Regions from separate parts of the Shewanella sediminis HAW-EB3 genome, predicted to be linked through region 2. Evidence: predicted binding sites of a transcription regulator. Region 2 holds the regulator's gene; each other region holds the start of a gene.
The links. The regulator sigma-54, encoded in region 2, starts transcription at its own class of promoters, with help from an activator protein. The targets are predictions, from matches to a motif close to GTTGGCACGNNNNTNGNNT.
Positions count from the first base shown of each region.

Region 1: SSED_RS16205 (FlgO family outer membrane protein) is a predicted target of sigma-54. The motif match lies at 2,055-2,073, and genes of this name have one in related genera.
Region 3: SSED_RS22805 (DUF4097 family beta strand repeat-containing protein) is a predicted target of sigma-54. The motif match lies at 1,675-1,693, and genes of this name have one in related genera.
Region 4: SSED_RS14055 (YccF domain-containing protein) is a predicted target of sigma-54. The motif match lies at 2,144-2,162, and genes of this name have one in related genera.

Region 1 covers NC_009831.1:3,728,211-3,732,872, forward strand. The annotation lists gene flgM (flagellar biosynthesis anti-sigma factor FlgM) at 1-180, shown strand, start outside; gene SSED_RS16195 (flagella synthesis protein FlgN) at 188-613, shown strand; gene SSED_RS16200 (LPP20 family lipoprotein) at 883-1,329, opposite strand; gene SSED_RS16205 (FlgO family outer membrane protein) at 1,326-1,952, opposite strand; gene SSED_RS16210 (GSCFA domain-containing protein) at 2,309-4,093, shown strand; gene SSED_RS16215 (flagellar assembly protein FlgT) at 4,423-4,662, shown strand, end outside.
Region 2 covers NC_009831.1:868,525-873,186, reverse strand. The annotation lists gene lptA (lipopolysaccharide transport periplasmic protein LptA) at 1-374, shown strand, start outside; gene lptB (LPS export ABC transporter ATP-binding protein) at 371-1,102, shown strand; gene SSED_RS03735 (RNA polymerase factor sigma-54) at 1,243-2,736, shown strand; gene hpf (ribosome hibernation promoting factor) at 2,803-3,090, shown strand; gene ptsN (PTS IIA-like nitrogen regulatory protein PtsN) at 3,093-3,536, shown strand; gene rapZ (RNase adapter RapZ) at 3,533-4,381, shown strand; gene SSED_RS03715 (HPr family phosphocarrier protein) at 4,374-4,649, shown strand.
Region 3 covers NC_009831.1:5,345,713-5,350,374, forward strand. The annotation lists gene SSED_RS22795 (NapC/NirT family cytochrome c) at 1-544, shown strand, start outside; gene SSED_RS22800 (class I SAM-dependent methyltransferase) at 715-1,509, opposite strand; gene SSED_RS22805 (DUF4097 family beta strand repeat-containing protein) at 1,756-2,511, shown strand; gene SSED_RS22810 (hypothetical protein) at 2,664-2,867, opposite strand; gene SSED_RS22815 (GIY-YIG nuclease family protein) at 3,408-3,662, opposite strand; gene SSED_RS22820 (S9 family peptidase) at 3,659-4,662, opposite strand, start outside.
Region 4 covers NC_009831.1:3,235,879-3,240,540, reverse strand. The annotation lists gene SSED_RS14070 (cytochrome-c peroxidase) at 1-225, opposite strand, end outside; gene SSED_RS14065 (PGPGW domain-containing protein) at 456-683, opposite strand; gene SSED_RS14060 (substrate-binding periplasmic protein) at 921-1,628, shown strand; gene SSED_RS14055 (YccF domain-containing protein) at 1,688-2,095, opposite strand; gene SSED_RS14050 (1-aminocyclopropane-1-carboxylate deaminase) at 2,301-3,221, shown strand; gene SSED_RS24465 (hypothetical protein) at 3,550-3,723, opposite strand.

The DNA.
Region 1 (4,662 bases), 2.7 Mb from region 2:
ACTTCTCAGGCTCAGCAGCTACAGAGCACTCAGGCAAAGCTTGCCGGTATTCCTGAAGTTGATCAGAAAAAAGTTCAAGAGATAAAACTCGCCATTGCGGAAGGACGTTATAAAATCGATCCTGAAAAACTCGCAACCAATATTGCTCAGTTCGAAAATGAACTAAAGGATCTCAATTAATATATCTATGAGTCAGATAACTAACATCATCGAGCTGCAGCATAAGCTGCTAGAAGAGCTGAAAGTAACGATAACACAAGAGAAAAGTGCGCTCATCGAACAGAGTGCAGACCTTTTACTCTCATTGGCCACGGCCAAAGCTAAGTTACTCGATGATCTCAAAGCTAATGATGTGAACCTATCCACTCATCCAGAAAAATCATTGCTGATCAGTGATAGCGTATTATCTGCAAAAGTAAATTCCGCCAAGGAACTGCTTGCTGAATGCCAACAATTGAACATTGAAAACACCAGTTTAATCGAACTGAATATCGCCAGTATCAACCGCCTGTCACAGGCCCTTCAAGTTAGCAGAAATGCATCCAGCCTTACCTATAACGGTAAAGGTAAGACCTCAACCATATCGACATTAGGTAATAACTTAAAAGCGTAAAAGCAGCGGCGAGCTAAAGATAAAGCTAAGAAATCTCCGCGAGCCCAAAGCAAAGCCCCCTCCCCTTAAATCGTTCCCTAGATAGTCGTTCCTAACTCGTAGCTCATCTCGAAGCTATAGTCGTCACTCCTGAGCAGGCAGGAGCCCGAAGCTTTAGCTTCGTTCTTTTTGCTTAGTTCTTTTAAGAATAAATTGCCCGCTCAAAGACATTGCGGGGATGACGGAGATAGGAAGCTCGTGCCCGTACCGTAGCCCGTAGCGTAGCTAATTTAAAAATAGGTGATCTCTTTTATCTTCTGCGGTCTGTTTTGCTGTTGATAAAGCGCCCATACCTGAGCGAAGTCTAACTCAAGCTCAGTCACATAGTGGTCACCGGCAGGATAGCTTTTTACCACCTTAGCACCTCGTATCACCCCAGTAACCGATGCCTGAATACTGTCATCGGTCAGCATCCAATCATTGACCCTACTCGAAGCTGAGAGCTGCTGACCATATACCTGCTCGGCTAACTCCCTGTAAGCGGCGATTTTTGAGGCTTGCATCGCCATTAATACTTTTTGTGATTGGGCGTCTGCCGGTTGAGTATCTAAAGGTGCATACCCTATTGCAGTCAACTTAGGAAAACTCTCCGGCGGCTGGGTTTCCCACTCGATATACCTGTCTTTAGATGAACAGCCCGTGATGAGCACTAGAATTAACATCAGCCAAATCTTCATTTTGTATCACCTTTCACTTGAACCTCTTGCACACCAACACTGCTATCTCGATATAACAGCCCCTCTTGTGAGACCACCTTTTCAGAGTACTTCAGATACCCGGGAAGGTCCTTGACGGAGAAGCTCCCCTGAGATGCTGAGACAACACGATTATTCGTGACGTTGACAATTCTTGAGTTAACTACGACGCCCAAAGTATTGGGGCTCATGGTTGATACAAGAACGTGCTCGACGGCGATACCCGAGGGCAATTGCTTCCAATCCCGGGTCAGTAAGAAATCCCCTTCAGGTGTGACCCTGATATTATCACCGACATTGATATCGACCAGGCTAAATTGATTATCATGCAGCGCAGAGATAAAGCCTTGCTGAAGCTGTAGACCTATAGCATTTGTCCGCTTAAGATCTTCCAATAACACTGGTGTAGCGACAAGGAGTGGCTGATTTGATCTCAGTTCATCATTTTGTCTTACCAACTCATTCACTATCTGTTGAGACATATGATTAATTGCCGAACTCTGCGGCAACTGATTGCCGCTGGCAAGCGGTTCCATATCTGAGCTTCCACTCTGAGCACAAGCGCTAAGCAATAAAACAGATGATAGAAGTAGAACTATACGCATAGCAACATCCTAAACTTAACCAATAAAAATGCTATGAGATCGCAAAGAGTAAAACTAGCGAGCCCGAAATGAATACTCTCTCATAGAAGCTTATACAAAATGAAGCAAATATCACGCCAAAGGTGAGGCTGCTATGCCCCAGCCACCACGGTTATTTATTCAATAGAGTATTAGCATGTTCATCGGCTTGATTAAGCGTAACTTTAACTTGGTTATCTTTTTTTTCTCGCAGGCATGCATATTGCTTTATCATTTAAAATGTAAATAAACTGTCAGTTAAACGTCGGTGGTATGCCAACCAAGGTCAGCACCTAATCCCCCTGACATCTATTTGAAAGATACGGAGAGATTGTATTATGAAGAGATCTGGCTCTACCCCCTACAGTGATAAAGGCGAAACTTTTTTTTGGCGCACTGGCGTTGCGAGCATTAAGCTTGGCCAAGAGACATTCACCCAATTGCATCAAATCGATTTAGGCATCGACAACCCGAGAATTTCATCCATCGGTTCTTGTTTCGCACAGCATGTGGGCAAGTGGCTAAATGCGGGAGGTTACTCATTTAATCAGAGCAAAATTGAAACCAATCAGGTATCCAGCTTTGCTTTCGGTAATCTATACACACCAAGATGTCTTCTACAATGGTTTGATATTGCTGAAACAGAGTCAGGTTTTGATAAAAGCTGTGCAATCTACTCCGACGCTGATAAATATTATGACCTGTTAAGACCCAACTTTAACCCTGACGGTTTCAACTCCCAAGCCGATCTCGTTGCAGCCAGAATAGCTGCTGCTACTGAGATGCTCGAAACAATAGCCGTCACAGATGTACTAATTTTTACACTAGGTTTAACCGAGGCGTGGAAAGATTGCAGCAATGTTTTTTACCCGAGCTGTCCCGGCATCATATCCGGTGTCTTCGACGACTCCCGCTACAGTTTCCATAACTTTAGCTATGAAGAGATCCGCACCGACCTTGAAAAAATATCGACCCGTCTAAAGACAATTAATCCTGGTATAAAAATAATTTTAACCGTCTCCCCCGTACCATTAACTGCAACGGCCACAGGTAAACATATCATGGTCGCTAACCAGCATTCAAAATCCATTCTTCGAACAGTCGCCGGCTTCATGTGTGATAATAGAACTGATTTCCATTACTTCCCCTCTTACGAGATCATTACCGTCCCCTGCGCTGGAGATTTCAGATTTGAGAGTAACCTAAGATCTGTTACCCCCAAAGCCGTTAACTATGTGATGCGCCATTTCGGCTCAGTCCTGGGGGCACAAACTGAGTCGACTCTGGCTCAAGATCCACAGCAAAAGATTGAGGTGATCTCATCGGATAATGATGAAGTCGTCTGCGATGAAGAGATGCTCGAAGCCGCAAGTAAGCTACAAGATAACCCAATAGAGCAGCCCCTGTCAGACCTCACCCTGTTTGGTGATAGCCATATGGCTAAGCTTTCTAAGTCGCTTATAGACATGGATGTTCGACATTGTGGTGGCATGGTAATGAATGGTTCAGGCTTCTCTCAAAAGAAGTTTGCACTATGCGATACCGAATACTTTGTACCGCTGGAAAATGCGGCATCGAGAAAGTTATGGTCGGTGATCTTCGCTAATTTATCCGGTCACGAACACAGTGAAGCTCCCACTAACTCGACCATTATTACTAACCTAGGAATGCAGACTCATCAGAACATTTCCAGGTTTGCGACTTGGCTGAACATGACCTACCCGGAAGGAAAATCGGAAGTCTCAACACAGGAGTTTGTCGATTACTTCAATGAAGATCTAACTGAGCAACTCTCAATACTACTTAAGCTTCACAATCAAGGTCACAACGTGATTGTTGTTTCCGATCCCCCTTTCAGTCAGTACTTTGAAGAGTCGAAATCGATGTCTAACATCATCTATTCCTACTTTGATGCCATGGAGTATATCTGGAATGAATTTGGTATCAGATTTTTTAATGCTGCCACGACCTTCGATAAAGAGATTTCAGATCCGCAAAGTTATATCTCTGACATAATATACGATGATGGTAATCATGATTGGATACATGGAAATGAGAAGTACTACTCCTGGCTCGCAGAAAAACTCATGCCGCTAGTCAATCAACCAACTTCAATTAACTAATACCGATTAACTTATACCAAAGTCATCAAAGCGTTTTTCCTAAGTTCAATCAATATTGAACTTAGGTTAATCGAAATAATTCAGAAACTTTCAGCACTATTTCAAAAACATTGAGACATACAGCTTCACCCTCACGTCCTTTAGCCGCTGCCTCATCAAGATAAGGCATAGATATTGCTTGATATTGGTTAATGTAGATAATAGTTAAGTGACGGCGGTTGAACTGTCATTTTTATGTCGATTCCCGGTTAGATAACCATAGTTAGATAGCAATAGTCAGATAACCATAGTCAACTACCGATATCGACAACAAAGAAGTGGACCAATAGATGAAACGAATTTCCTTGCTCCTTCTCACCTTAGTATCCCTGTACTCTCAGCTCGCATTCGGCGCCTGGGTCGTAGTAAAAGGCGAAGCGAATATAGTCAACGGTAATGTCCCCAAAGCTCGGGAGGATGCAATTCATCAGGCTCTAACCTATGCCACTCTTAACAGTGGTGCCAACTTCACCAGCACTAAACAGGTCAAAAATGGTCAGCTTGTGGAAGATAGCTTTTCAATTCAAAAC
Region 2 (4,662 bases):
ATGGTCGCCCGGCATCAGCGAGTGCCAAAGAGATACGCTACGAACTCTCCAGTCGAACCCTAACCCTTATCGGGAATGCCACTCTGGAACAGGCTGGCAGCCAAGTAACGGGACACCAGATCCGTTATAACATCGCTAAGCAACAACTCATTGCTGAAAGTACCGGCAATGACAGAGTGATCACCATCATTCAACCTGAAAACTATCAGGAAGAGACAAAGCCTGAACAGCAAATACCAACACCATCAGATGAGCCAGAAAACTATCAGGAAGAGACAAAACCTGAGACAAAAACTCTAACACCATCAGATGAACCTGAGACGAAAAAAGAGACTCAGCCGGAACAAACGACTATAAAACAGGAGCCAAAATGAGCGAGATGACGCTAAAGGCCGTTAACCTCGCCAAGAGCTATAAGAGTCGTGCCGTAGTACAAGATGTGAGTCTCACAGTAAAAACAGGGCAAATTGTCGGCCTGTTAGGCCCAAATGGTGCGGGAAAAACCACCACATTTTATATGGTGGTCGGCTTAGTGCAGAGCGATAAGGGACGCATCTTTATCGACGAGGATGACCTGACCTTAGATCCCATGCATCTACGCGCCAGAAAAGGGATAGGTTATCTGCCTCAAGAAGCCAGTATTTTCCGTAAACTGTCCGTCAGAGATAACATCATGGCGGTATTACAGACCCGCTCTGAGATGAGTAACAATGAACGCGAAGAGCAGCTCGAACACCTGTTAGAAGAGTTCCATATTACTCATATCAGAGACAGTCTCGGTATGGCCTTGTCTGGTGGTGAACGTCGACGAGTCGAAATTGCACGAGCTTTGGCGGCGAATCCAAAATTTATCTTGCTCGATGAACCTTTTGCCGGCGTCGATCCGATTTCCGTTATCGACATCAAGAAAATCATCTTACAGCTCAAGAGTCGAGGCCTTGGCGTGCTAATAACAGACCATAACGTTCGTGAAACACTGGACGTTTGTGAACACGCCTACATCGTGAGTCACGGAAACTTAATAGCAGAAGGCACCCCTGCCGAAATCTTGGACAATCAGCAGGTACGGGCTGTGTACTTAGGTGAACAATTCAAGCTATAGTTAATCTATAGCATCGATTTTCAAGTAACAGATTCGTTAAGACTCGCAAACAGATAGCGAGTTAAGGGGGCAGAGAAACCCCAAAAATTATTTAGCAGGCTTTCTCATTTTATAATTACAAAATAAGGGAATAGCGGTAAATGAAAGCGTCACTCCAGCTCAAAATGGGTCAGCAGTTAACCATGACACCACAGCTGCAACAGGCAATACGCCTTTTGCAGCTTTCGTCGCTGGAACTGCAACAAGAGATCCAACAAGCATTAGACTCCAACCCACTACTTGAGTTGGATGAAGAGCAAGTCGATGCAGAGCCCGTCAATAGTGATAGTAAAGCCAGTGATGAGCCTGAATATAGCGCCTCAGCAGAAGGTGATACAGATAACGAAGGCCCACAAGATAGCTCAGCCGTCGAGACATCCGATGCACTGACCCAAGATTCCATGCCAGAAGATCTTCCCATGGATACCACGTGGGACGAGGTCTATACTGCGACCCCAAACTCCAGTTCCGGGGCAATGCGCGACGACGATATGCCCTTTCAAGGTGAAACCAGCGAAGGCTTATATGAACACCTTGAATGGCAAAAAAACCTCACCCCTTTCTCCGATAATGATCTAGCCATCGCCACCGCCATTATCGACGCCATCGACGAACGCGGTTACCTGACTCAAAGTGTCGACGATATTCTCGAGGCAATGGGCGACCCTGAAATTGAACAGGATGAAGTTGAAGCCGTACTCAAGCGTGTTCAGCATTTCGATCCTATCGGTATTGCGGCAAGAGATCTCAGTGAATGCCTCTCGATTCAGCTCGCCCAATATGCCGACACGACTCCTCATATCGGCAATGCCAAACTCTTGATCAAAGAACATTTAGACCTTATTGCCGGACGTGATTTCCGTCTGCTAATGCGCAAGACTAAATTGAAAGAAGATGATCTCAGAGAGGCGATTGCACTGATCCAGACGCTGAACCCAAGACCGGGACTGGCCATTACTCCTGGGCGAGATGAGTATGTGATCCCGGACGTCACCGTGACCAAAAAGAAAGGTCGCTGGGTCGTGGAGTTAAACCCGGATTATATGCCTAAGATTAATGTCAATCAGCACTATGCCTCCATGGCCAGAAGCACAAAGAATCAAGCCGATGGGCAATATATCCGAGGTCACCTGCAAGAAGCCAAGTGGTTTATTAAGAGCCTGGAAAGTCGTAATGAGACCCTGCTGAAAGTCTCTAACTGCATAGTGAAATTTCAACAAGGTTTCTTCGAGTTCGGTGAAGAAGCGATGAAGCCTATGGTGCTGAACGACATCGCCGAAGCGGTTGAAATGCATGAATCGACCATTTCACGTGTCACAACACAGAAGTATATGCACACCCCCAGAGGGATATTTGAATTGAAGTACTTCTTCTCCAGTCATGTCGGTACGGATGATGGTGGAGAATGTTCATCGACTGCGATACGCGCTTTCATTAAGAAGTTGATCGCAGCCGAAAACCAGAAGAAACCCCTGAGCGACAGCAAAATGGCGACGCTACTGGGGGAACAGGGGATCAAAGTGGCGAGGCGAACGATTGCCAAATATCGTGAAGCTCTGCTCATCCCCCCATCGAATCAGCGTAAGAGTTTATAAAGCGTTATTGAGATCATAAGCAAGCGTTAGTTTACATAACACAATCGGAAACGGAGGAGTAATTCTATGCAAATAAACCTAACAGGGCACCACATTGAAATTACAACATCACTACGTCAATACGTTGAAGAAAAGTTTACTAAACTTGAACGGCATTTCGATCAGATCAATAATGTGCACGTTATTTTAAATGTTCAGAAAATGCAGCAAAAGGCGGAAGCAAAACTCCACCTTTCCGGTGGTGAGGTTTTTGCTACGTCTGAAAATGCGGACATGTATGCCGCAATTGACTCCCTGATTGATAAGCTAGACCGTCAGGTTATTAAACACAAAGAGAAGCTAACAAAACATTAATAATGGAACTTAGTAAGATCCTGCAGCCGGAGTGCACAACCTGCGCCACTCCGGGCAGTAAGAAAAAGGTACTGGAACTTATCAGCGATCTTGCGGCTGTCCAGTACCCGACCCTTACCTCTCAAGAGATATTTGAAAGCCTTTTGGCTAGAGAGAAGATGGGCAGCACGGGGATAGGTAATGGTATTGCAATTCCTCACGGGAGATTAACCAATATAAGTCAACCAGTTGCAGTTCTAATCAAGTGTGAAGAGCCTATCGCTTTCGACTCGATTGATAAACAGCCGGTAGATATACTATTTGCGCTATTAGTGCCTGCGGATCAATGTGAGCAGCATTTGAGTACCCTGTCGACTATGGCAGAGAAGCTCAATGATAAGCTGATATTGAAGCAGTTACGCAAAACACAAGATGAATCAGAACTCTATCAGGTAATTACTCAATGAAACTGGTTATGGTATCCGGTCGGTCCGGATCAGGAAAATCTGTCGCCCTCAGGGTTTTAGAGGACCTTGGATACTATTGTGTCGATAACTTGCCTCTACCGCTCATGGACTCACTACTCGATCAACTTAAGGGTAGTACCGAACTTGTCGCCATCAGTGTCGACGTTCGTAACATGCCTGAGCAGGAAAAAGAGCTCGAAAAACAACTTTCCAACCTGCCTGCAGATACTGAATTACTCAGTTTCTTTCTCAACTCTTCAGATGAAGTTCTGCTGAAGCGATACAGCGAAACCCGCCGACTCCATCCACTATCGAGAAGTAAAACTTCTTTGAAAGAAGCGATTGAGCATGAAAGGATACTACTCGAGCCGGTTTCTAAGCTGGTCGATCACTACATAGATACTTCAAACCTCAATATCTATGACCTGAGTAATCAGGTACGAGAGATCTTATTGGGAACTGTAGATAAAGAACTCGTCATTAATTTTGAATCTTTCGGCTTCAAATACGGCATGCCCGCAGAAGCCGACTTTATGTTCGATGTTCGTTTTCTCCCCAACCCTCATTGGGAGCCAGAGCTAAGACCCATGACAGGCCTCGATGAACCTGTACAGCTGTTTCTCAGCCAGCAGCCTATGGTTAATAAATTCATCTGGCAAATTGAAAACCTGTTAGAAACGTGGCTGCCGCACCTTGAAAGAAATAATCGTAGCTATCTGACTATCGCCATAGGCTGTACCGGCGGACAACATAGATCTGTCTATGTCACCGACCAATTAGCGAAACTATTTAGCAATAGCAAACATATGGTTAAAGCCCGCCATCGTGAACTGAACAATGCCTAAACTGGAACGTCGGGTCACCATCTGCAACAAGCTAGGTTTACATGCCCGCGCAGCCACTAAACTCGCCATATTGGCATCTGAGTTCGATGCTCAGGTCACGATAGTACAAGGTGATAAAAAGGCGTCCGCCGCCAGTGTGCTAGGATTACTCATGCTGGAAACCGGGATGGGCAAAACCATCACGCTGCTGGGGGAAGGTAAAGATGCTAACGCCGCACTCGATGCCATCTGTGCCCTCGTCGATGCAAAGTTTGATGAGGCGAGTTAATCGCCTGAGTCTC
Region 3 (4,662 bases), 1.0 Mb from region 2:
TCGGTGGCAACGACTGTGGAGCTGGTTAAAAAGACCGTTAGCTTTGGGGATCCCCATCGGGATGTTCCTACTGGTATTGGTCGGCACATCGTTTCAAGCAATGATGGTGGTATCCAACCAAAATGAGTTCTGTTTTAGTTGCCACCTCACAATGGATACGATAGTTCAGGAGTATCAAGCCTCATCACATTTTGGTGATGGCGAAAATATTCCGGCCACTTGCTCAGATTGTCATGTTCCACATCCATTCATCGACAAGATGATCGTTAAGACCATCGCCTTGAAGGATGTTTATCACATGATTGCAGGGACGATTACGAAGGAAAACTTTGAAGAACACAGACCGGCCATGGCTGAGAGTGTTTGGAAAGCATTCAAGAAGAATGACTCCGCGAATTGTCGTCACTGTCACCAGGGTGAAAACTTTGATTTAGCCAAGCAACCACAACGAGCTCGCCTGAATCATGAAAAAATTGAAGCTAGAGGGGAAACCTGTATTGATTGTCATCAGGGACTGACCCATAAACGCATAGTTGTTCGATAAATTGATATTGGTTATATCAATATCTAAGCTCCCTGAACTCAAAAAGAGTCATCAGGGAGCTAATTGAAAAACATAAACGAATAGTTGTTCGTTAAGCTGATATTTGAAAATCTCCATCACAGGCCGCACTCTCCACGCGGCCTTTTTATTTACCTGTCCTACAGACAGAATCAACCAGGTTTAATCGCACTCACCGAATAGGTCAGTGGCACACGCTGCTGCTTATGTTCAAGAAAATACCTTGTGCTCAGCTCTCCAGCGGAATTGGTGATACTCTCCTCCTGCAGGCCGGCAAATGCATCATAGGGGCTGAAATCAAATTCGTTATAACCCTTTAGCTCCAGCCCGGCGTTAATCAGAGCATTTAACACCTCTGAGATGGGATGTGGCCAGCTCATCACAGTATTTATCTCGCCATCACAGTTCTCTGTGTAGGTCCCCTCTTCATCTACATCCGGCTCTTGCTTAGCAAAATAACTGTAGCCATCGAACAGTGCTTCTAAAGGATGAAACTCTACCATATAGAACTGTCCACCCGCCTTTAAACAGTCACTCACAACCTTTGCCCACCGATCCAGATCTGGCAGCCAGGCGATGGCACCGTAAGAGGTAAACACGATATCAAATTGACGGGATACTCTCTCTGGCGTGCTGTACAGATCGGTACAGATAAACTTAGCCTCGGCCTCAATCTGTTTCGCTAGCTCCTGTGCTTGCTCTATCGCGGCGGATGAGAGATCGATTCCGGTAACATCGGCGCCCTCTCGTGCCCAGGATAAGGTATCTAAGCCAAAATGGCATTGAAGGTGAAGCAGACTCTTACCTTTTACATTCAACCCACACAGCTCTATCTCTTGTAGCGAACTCTTGCCTTTCAGAAAGCCTTCAATATCATAAAACTTCGAACCTACATGAATTTTTGTACGCTTATCCCAAGCGGCTTTATTTACGGCTAAGTAATCCATCTCGACTCTCTTCTCTTAATTGTTCTGTATCTCGTTACTAACGAGTTGAGAAAATTCACCAACTCAATAGGTCAACTACCTTATCTTTTGAGCATAAAAGCTAACACTTAAAATCAACAATTTAAATAACATTCACAAAACACATACAAAACATGAAGATACATTATTGGCACAAACAATGCTTAGTCACCTGTACAGAAGAAAAGTACCAAACAAGAATATTTTGATTTTAAAAGGAATAATAAGATGCTCATTCGCCCTACTATCTTAGCTAGCGTATTAAGTTTATCTCTTTCAGGATGCATCATTAATGTTAATGGCGCCGATATGAGCCCGCTTGAACATCAACATCAATCCATCCAACTCGACGCCAGTGGCCTCAATGCGCTGGTTGCCGAAACAGGAGCGGGGTCGCTCGAAATAGAGGGAGTCAAAGGCTTAACCCATATCACACTCGAGGCCGATATCTACACCCGAGATGGCGTAGAGGCTGAACTTTCCCTCGAGCGTCAAGGAGCAAAGGCACACCTGATTGCCGATTTCGATTCTAATGTGAGCTTTGGAAACTCTCCCTATATAGATCTTGTGCTGAAAGTCCCCTCACAGATGAAGATGGACATCGATGACGGCTCAGGCAGCATAGATATTTCAGGCGTTGACGCCGATATAAAACTTCAGGATGGATCGGGTAGTATCGCTATAGAGGGTGGCAAAAACCTGGAGATAGAAGATGGCTCCGGTGGTATCACCCTCAAAAACGTCGATGGTGGGATCCACCTCGAAGATGGCTCAGGTTCCATTGAGATAAAAGATGTCGACGGCGATATCACGATCAATGATGGTTCGGGTAGCCTCTCTGTGAAGAACGTACAGGGCAAAGTAACCATTGATGACGGCTCCGGCAGCATCGATGTCGTCAATACGCAGGGGTTAAACATTATCGATTCCGGCTCAGGCGATGTGAGTTTCGACCAGATAGATGGCCCTGTAAGTATGCACTAACCCTGTCTTGGCAACCAAAAGACTTCCCGGCGCAGGCGGCTAGGTAGGATAGTGTTTATTTAGTTATCCGAATTAGCCCCTGCCCACCCCATGAACACAATGCTGCGATAACGACGCCTTGTGGCAGACCGGCAGACCCCGCACCATAAACTTCAGCGGTCCTGGTTAAGTCTTGTTTTTACCTTAGCCCTTGTCTTAGTCTTGACCTTAGTAGATAACTCATCGTATCGGTCAAACAATAAGGTGGCAAAATGAAGGATCAGCAATCCATACAATAACCATTGAAAGCCCGCCCCCTGCAGCTCGGTTCGATGAGAGATAGGTTCTCTTGTTTGTTCTATCAGAGCAGTCATCATATTCCTCCAATTTGAGCTCAAATAACAGTTAAGACTTACAGTTAAGAAAGAGTACATCGAAGGAGGTGAAAGAAGTGTGAAGACACTATTCAGTGTTTTTTAGGTATTAAAACTGAGAGAAATAAACAATCTCCTTCATATAGCGAAGATTGCTTACTTAATTTAATCAAATAAAAAGAATTCAAGCCGTTCCAGCTAAGGCTTAAACAAATAAGGTCTAATACCAATCGGTATAAGAAAGTGATCAACTCAGAGTTATTTTTGGCTGCATAATTCAAGGCGAAAGAGTGAGGGAATCGTGATCCCTTTTGAACTAATTCAACACAGAAGTAAGCCGCCAAAAACACTCCTTAAAGGCGAGTTTTAGCACTTGCGATACGGCGTTAACGAGCTTAAACGTAGAATAACTATGTTCCTCACTCGTTGCCTTGCCTCACAAGCGCTAAATTCTCGCTGAGTGACCACACCTTTATACCTATTGGTATAACCCCGATAAAGAGGGCACTCAGGGGAGCCGTAGCCACCTCGATTTTCATAATCCTAGCCTATCAAGGCAAGCTTTTTAGCTCTGGACCAACGCTTAATCGCAATCTCTCGTTTCAGTGCTTCAGACTGAGTACCAACCGCCTCGTTATACACTAAGAGCAAAGGCCCCTTTCCTCGCAGGAATTTAGCGGCTTTAGGCCCGCCGCTTTGATGCTCCTTAAACCGCCGCTCAATATTCAGCGTCACCCCGGTATAGAGATGACCGTTAGCGCATTGGATCATATACAGGAACCACAAAGGCTCACTCATTTAGTCTTAATCTCGTTAAGTCCCAGTAGACCCAGGAAAAAAGCGTATTCTTGAGCCGTATCCTGGTATCTCCTATAGCGACCACTCTTACCACCATGACCCGCCTCCATATCAATATGGAAGAGCAATTGATTGTCGTCAGTCTTATAATCCCTGAGTTTAGCGACCCATTTAGCGGGTTCAAAATACTGCACTTGCGAGTCATGAAGGCCGGTAGTAACGAGCATGTGAGGGTAAGCTTGTCGCTTTATCTGATCATAGGGCGAATAGCTAAGCATATAGTCGAAATACCTCTTCTCATTGGGGTTACCCCATTCATCATACTCATTAGTCGTTAACGGTATAGACTCATCCAGCATAGTCGTCACAATATCGACAAAGGGCACATGGGCCGCTACGGCAAAATATAGTTCCGGTGCTTGATTTATAACGCCTCCCATTAACAAGCCACCCGCACTGCCACCTGCCGCGACAACACGTTTCCTGTCGCCGTACCCTTGAGACGTCAATGCCTTAGTCACGTCAATAAAGTCATCGAAGCTATGTTGCTTATTTAGCATGCGACCATCGTCATACCAGGGCCTGCCCAACATCTCGCCTCCACGGACATGGGCAATAGCATATACCACGCCCCTGTCCAGAAGGCTTATAGCCGAACTGTCAAAATCGGGATCTATCGTATGGCCATAGGCACCATAGCCATATTGATAGAGTGGATTGCTACCATCTTTGCTAAATGTATCTTTTCGATAAACTAAGGTAACAGGTACCTGAACACCATCTCTGGCCGTAATAAATATGCGCTCGGCCTTATAGGCTTCGCTCTCGAACCCTCCAAGTACCTTCTCTTGCTTGAGTAACACTCGTATCGGCAGACTGGTTAGGTCATACTCATAAATTGACTCCGGAGTCGTCGGGCTCGAGTAGTAGATCCGTAACTTATCACTCTCTTGTCGGGCATTGACATCCAGGCCCACGATATAGGCAGGATCATTAAACG
Region 4 (4,662 bases), 2.4 Mb from region 2:
TGGAAGTGCATCGACACCGCCAAGCGATAGGTTATGGCATGAGTTACAGGAGATAAAACCAGACATTGAGAGCCTTGGCTCGAAGAACAACATCTTTCCCAATTCAACTTTTTCTGGTGCCGTGATCTTTGCTGGTTGGATAATTTCAATTGGCTCTTTTGCTGCGGCAGGTGCTGCGCTCATTGCAGCCAGGATTGCAAGAGAAAGGGGAGATAATAGTTTCATTTTAGACCTCACATTAAGACTTGTTTTTTATGTGGTTATTTAATGTGGACATCATATTAATCTGAACGGAATATAGATAACGCATTGTTTCGATAGAGACTATCGTGGATTTGGATTGGGTTTTCGTGAAGAGTGTCTCGGTTCTGGTTGCCATTCTCAGGCAGGCTAGCAGTTTAACCTCTAAAGATTTACATTTCCGTGAACTGCGTCGGAGATGGAGGGGCTACAGATTAAGATTTCATTTTTCTTAATAGGATTTTTCTATCAAGCCAGGCTGCCGAAGCATGAAGTTGACGTTGACTCTTTCGCAACCACACTTTCGCCCAAGGATATTCCAGACTCAGGATGGCCAAACCAACGGGAAACAGCAACCAGGCAGGCCCGGGCAAAATTAACAGAGCCGCGCCCGCTAAGGTGAGTACACCCCCACTTATCGTTATCACTGTTTTACGTAACATTGCCTCTCCAGATTTGGGGTTCAAGTTATTACTCTCTCACTATTGAACGCGTTTAGACCAGCCAACAATTGTAACAAAGCTTAATTTGTCTGCCTGATATTGCAGCTATACTGAGTATTAGTACTTTTTGAAGGGGCGTTAGACATCGGTCGGAAGAGGGCGTTAAGCGGCGTACGCAACTACATACTTTTTATCGCTATTCTGTGTCAGTTTTTGCTGTTCGCCGGAAGCTTTGCCGTGCCAGAGGCAAAAGCCGACACTCTTCACTTGACCTCGCTTCACTGGCCTCCTTACTCGGGCAGTACCTTAGAAAAGCAGGGAGCGACTATTGCAATTACTCGTGCGGCAATGAGAGCGGTGGGGCATGAACTTATTGTTGGCTTTTTCCCCTGGAGCAGAGCCATAAGGATGGTAAACCGCCCCGAGTCTAAATATATCGGATATCTACCGGCTTATAGCTATCCAACTGATGAATTTATATTTTCGGATCCTTTAGGTGCCAGCCCTTTAGGCTTAGTTGAACAGCATCTGCATCCCATCAGCTGGTCCAGTCTCGCAGACCTTAATCAGTATCGGCTCGGTGTGGTGAGAGATTACACAAACACGGCCGAGCTAGATGCCATGATTAAGCTGGGAACCCAAAGGGTCGAAGTTGTCAATTCTGATGAACATAACGTAAAAAAGGTGGCAACCGCTCGCATCGATGCCGCAGTCATCGATCTGCACGTTTTTGGCTACCTGCTATCTCAAAAAGAGCTGAAGTCACTCGCAGGAAAGTTACAGATAAACAAGAAGACCCTCGAAGAAAAGCAGATGTTTATCGCGTTTAGAAATACGCCTGAAGGTCATTACTGGCGAGATATGTTTAATGTTGGCTTATCGAAAATTGATGCTGCATCGATTCTGGATGAATATATGTCAGAGGTGAAAACAGGCAGCAAATAGGTTTGTTACATATAGTAAAACGCCGAATTAAAGTTAATTCGGCGTTTTTTATTGTCGTTTTATGCCTTAGTGACAACAGTCTGCCCAATAGGGGTTAAGCTTAAAATTGCTAATTTCAGGTGCTGAATACCAAAAGGTATCCCGATAATGGTAACGAAACATGCCAACGCGTGAGTAATGTGACCTATTGCAAGCCAGATCCCAAATAGTAAAAACCAGACGATATTGCCAACGGTACCAAATGCACCTGTACCTATATCCTCACTGCCTGTCAGGCTGCTTCTACTCATATGATCTTGCCCGAATGGCCAGAAGGTCATTTCACCGATGACAAAACAGGCTCGCCCAAATGGAATGCCGATAATACTGATATAACAGAGTAAGCCTGCGATCCACCAGGCTAACCCCATAACAAATCCGCCGAGAACAAACCATGCAATGTTAAAGATTAAACGTAATACTGCCATTAAAAACTCCTCATAAGGGCAAAAGAAAGAATGCGCTATACAGTTAATAAGCTAAAAACATGCCAATTAAGCAACCCTGTGAAATATATGCACTTTCTATTTTTTACAGATTGTCGGATAGTGAAAATCACCAGCTTTTAGTGGTTTTGCTCGGTAGGCCGACAGTGATAAACTTGTCTGTTCAATAGTTTAGGTTTCCAGAATGATGAAATTATCCCATACCCCTGTAGATTCCATTGAGATGTTTGACAGAGAGATTTTTGTTAAACGAGACGATCTTCTGCATCCGGAGTTTTCCGGCAATAAGGCCCGCAAATTTGCCTATTTTCTCGAGCATGACTTCCCGGATGTTCATAAGGTTATCGGCTATGGTTCTGCTCAGGCTAACTCACTCTACTCTATGTCTGCGCTCGCGAAGTTGAGAGGATGGCAGCTGGACTTTTATGTCGATCATATCGCCTCACACATAAAAACACAGAAAGAGGGCAACTATGTCAGTGCTTGCCAAAATGGCGCCAATATCATTAATCTCAGCGAGCAGAGTGATCGAGAGGGACGTGATACCTTGACCTATATTGAGGAGCAAGTTTTGCCGAATCAAGAGCATGCTGTGTTTGTTCCTGAGGGGGGAAGGTGTGGTTATGCTGAATTTGGCGTGTTTAAACTTGCCGAGGAGATCTGCGAGTGGTTTAAGGAGCAGGCTCTTTCATCTCTCATCGTATTTCTTCCTTCCGGTACCGGTACAACTGCTTTATTTCTGAATAAATATTTTGTTGGCTCGGGGTTAGACATTCGCGTCTTAACTTGTGCTGCCGTTGGTGGTGATGGATACCTGAAACATCAATTCGAAATGCTCAGTGGTGAGGTGGCGCATCATCCTGAGATTGTTGCTATGCCCAAGAAATTTCATTTCGGTAAGCTCTATCGAGAGTTTTTTGATATGTGGAAACGGGTCTGCAATACAGGTATCGAATTTGAACTTCTCTATGATCCCTTAGGCTGGATGGCACTAGAGCATTATCTGAATATGACGATGGATAAAACACCTATCATGTACCTTCATCAGGGGGGGCTACTGGGCAATGTCAGTATGTTGCCTCGATATCAACGTAAATATGGCTGCTAATTCAACATCTGCAGGGCGGTCTTAAATTGAAGTAAGAAGCTAGATATTGTTGAGAGGATAGGATAAATCATTGAGGTTTTTACCGTTTGGTCAGGCTGGGTATCTGTGAAATTGATACAGCCTGAACCAAAGGTAGATGTTACTTTACTGCCTGATAGCTGATTTAATGATGTCAGTCCTATCTGTTCCCATTCTCCGGTGGAAGTTTGGGTCACTCGATACCAGTGAGAGGTAGTGTATCGATTGGCATTAATTTTTAACTAATTGTATTGCTTTGTTTTATTGCAAACAGACTATTTATCATCATCCATTTCTTTTTCGCTATGATTTATTTGTTGCTTGATAAAAGCCATTTCATAAACGATAACGCTTCGGTGCGTTTAGAGAAGGTTTGTCTGTTTTTCCCTTGGCTATCGGTGAAAGCGATAGAAGACTTATTTAAAGAGATAGAGTCTACCGGGAAATTTACTGTGATCTCATGACCATTGATATTGTACGACATATGTCATATTCCTTTTTATATTACTGCAAACCTTTGCAGCATGTATTTAACTATAAAATATCCTTAGCATTTTTGCGAAAGATGAGTGTTATTTGTGTTTCGAGACTACTCATCTTTAACGGCTTAATCAAGCATTTATATTATCTTCAAATGTTAACGTTTGTAACAAATGCGAATTAGATATGCTTAATCGAGTCAAATTAAATCATAAATTTATGACAGTAAAATGACGAGCTATTAGATGTTGAACCGGGTGTATTAATGTGTTTTGTGAGGCAGTGACGAGAGGAGTCGGACTAACAAAAGAAAATTACAAGGGTATCTCAAAATCGGTGGCTATTATATCGTCAACGCCGGCCTTGTCAACCCGTATTTTAAATGAATGATGCTATTTACTGGCTGCAGGCTAATACCAGTTGCATTAAGTATGTAATCAATTCAGAGCCCCTCAGGTTTTTCAATTCAAGGCGCATTGACGAAGAAATGGTTCCCCCCTTTTTAGGCAATGCAAAGCAGAAGTGGAAATCCTGAGGTGCTCACGTAGTGCGGGTTTCAAAGCCCTTTATACTGCGTTGGGGGCTTTAGATATAGAATAACTATTAGCTTCAATCCCCCGCCTTGCCTACAGGGTTTTGAACTCCCGCTGAATGGTCAGATATTTAATGCAATTGGTATAAGTTAGAAAAACTGTCACTTATGATTATAAGTGTTAGAATTTGTGAGTCTTTTGGCCGTTTCTGGCGGCTTTTATCATAGTCACCCGATTTACCTTGGCTAGTGTGAAGTTCCCTTGGGATCCTTCAAACTGGGGTTAAAGCAACGTTGGATAGCCGAAGGTAATCAACAGGGTGTCTCACTTCTGCGGCCTTTGACTACTTATTTGTTTTAATTAGATCTGTAACTCAGTTCTGTGGGTAAGATAAAGGCTATAATTAATAA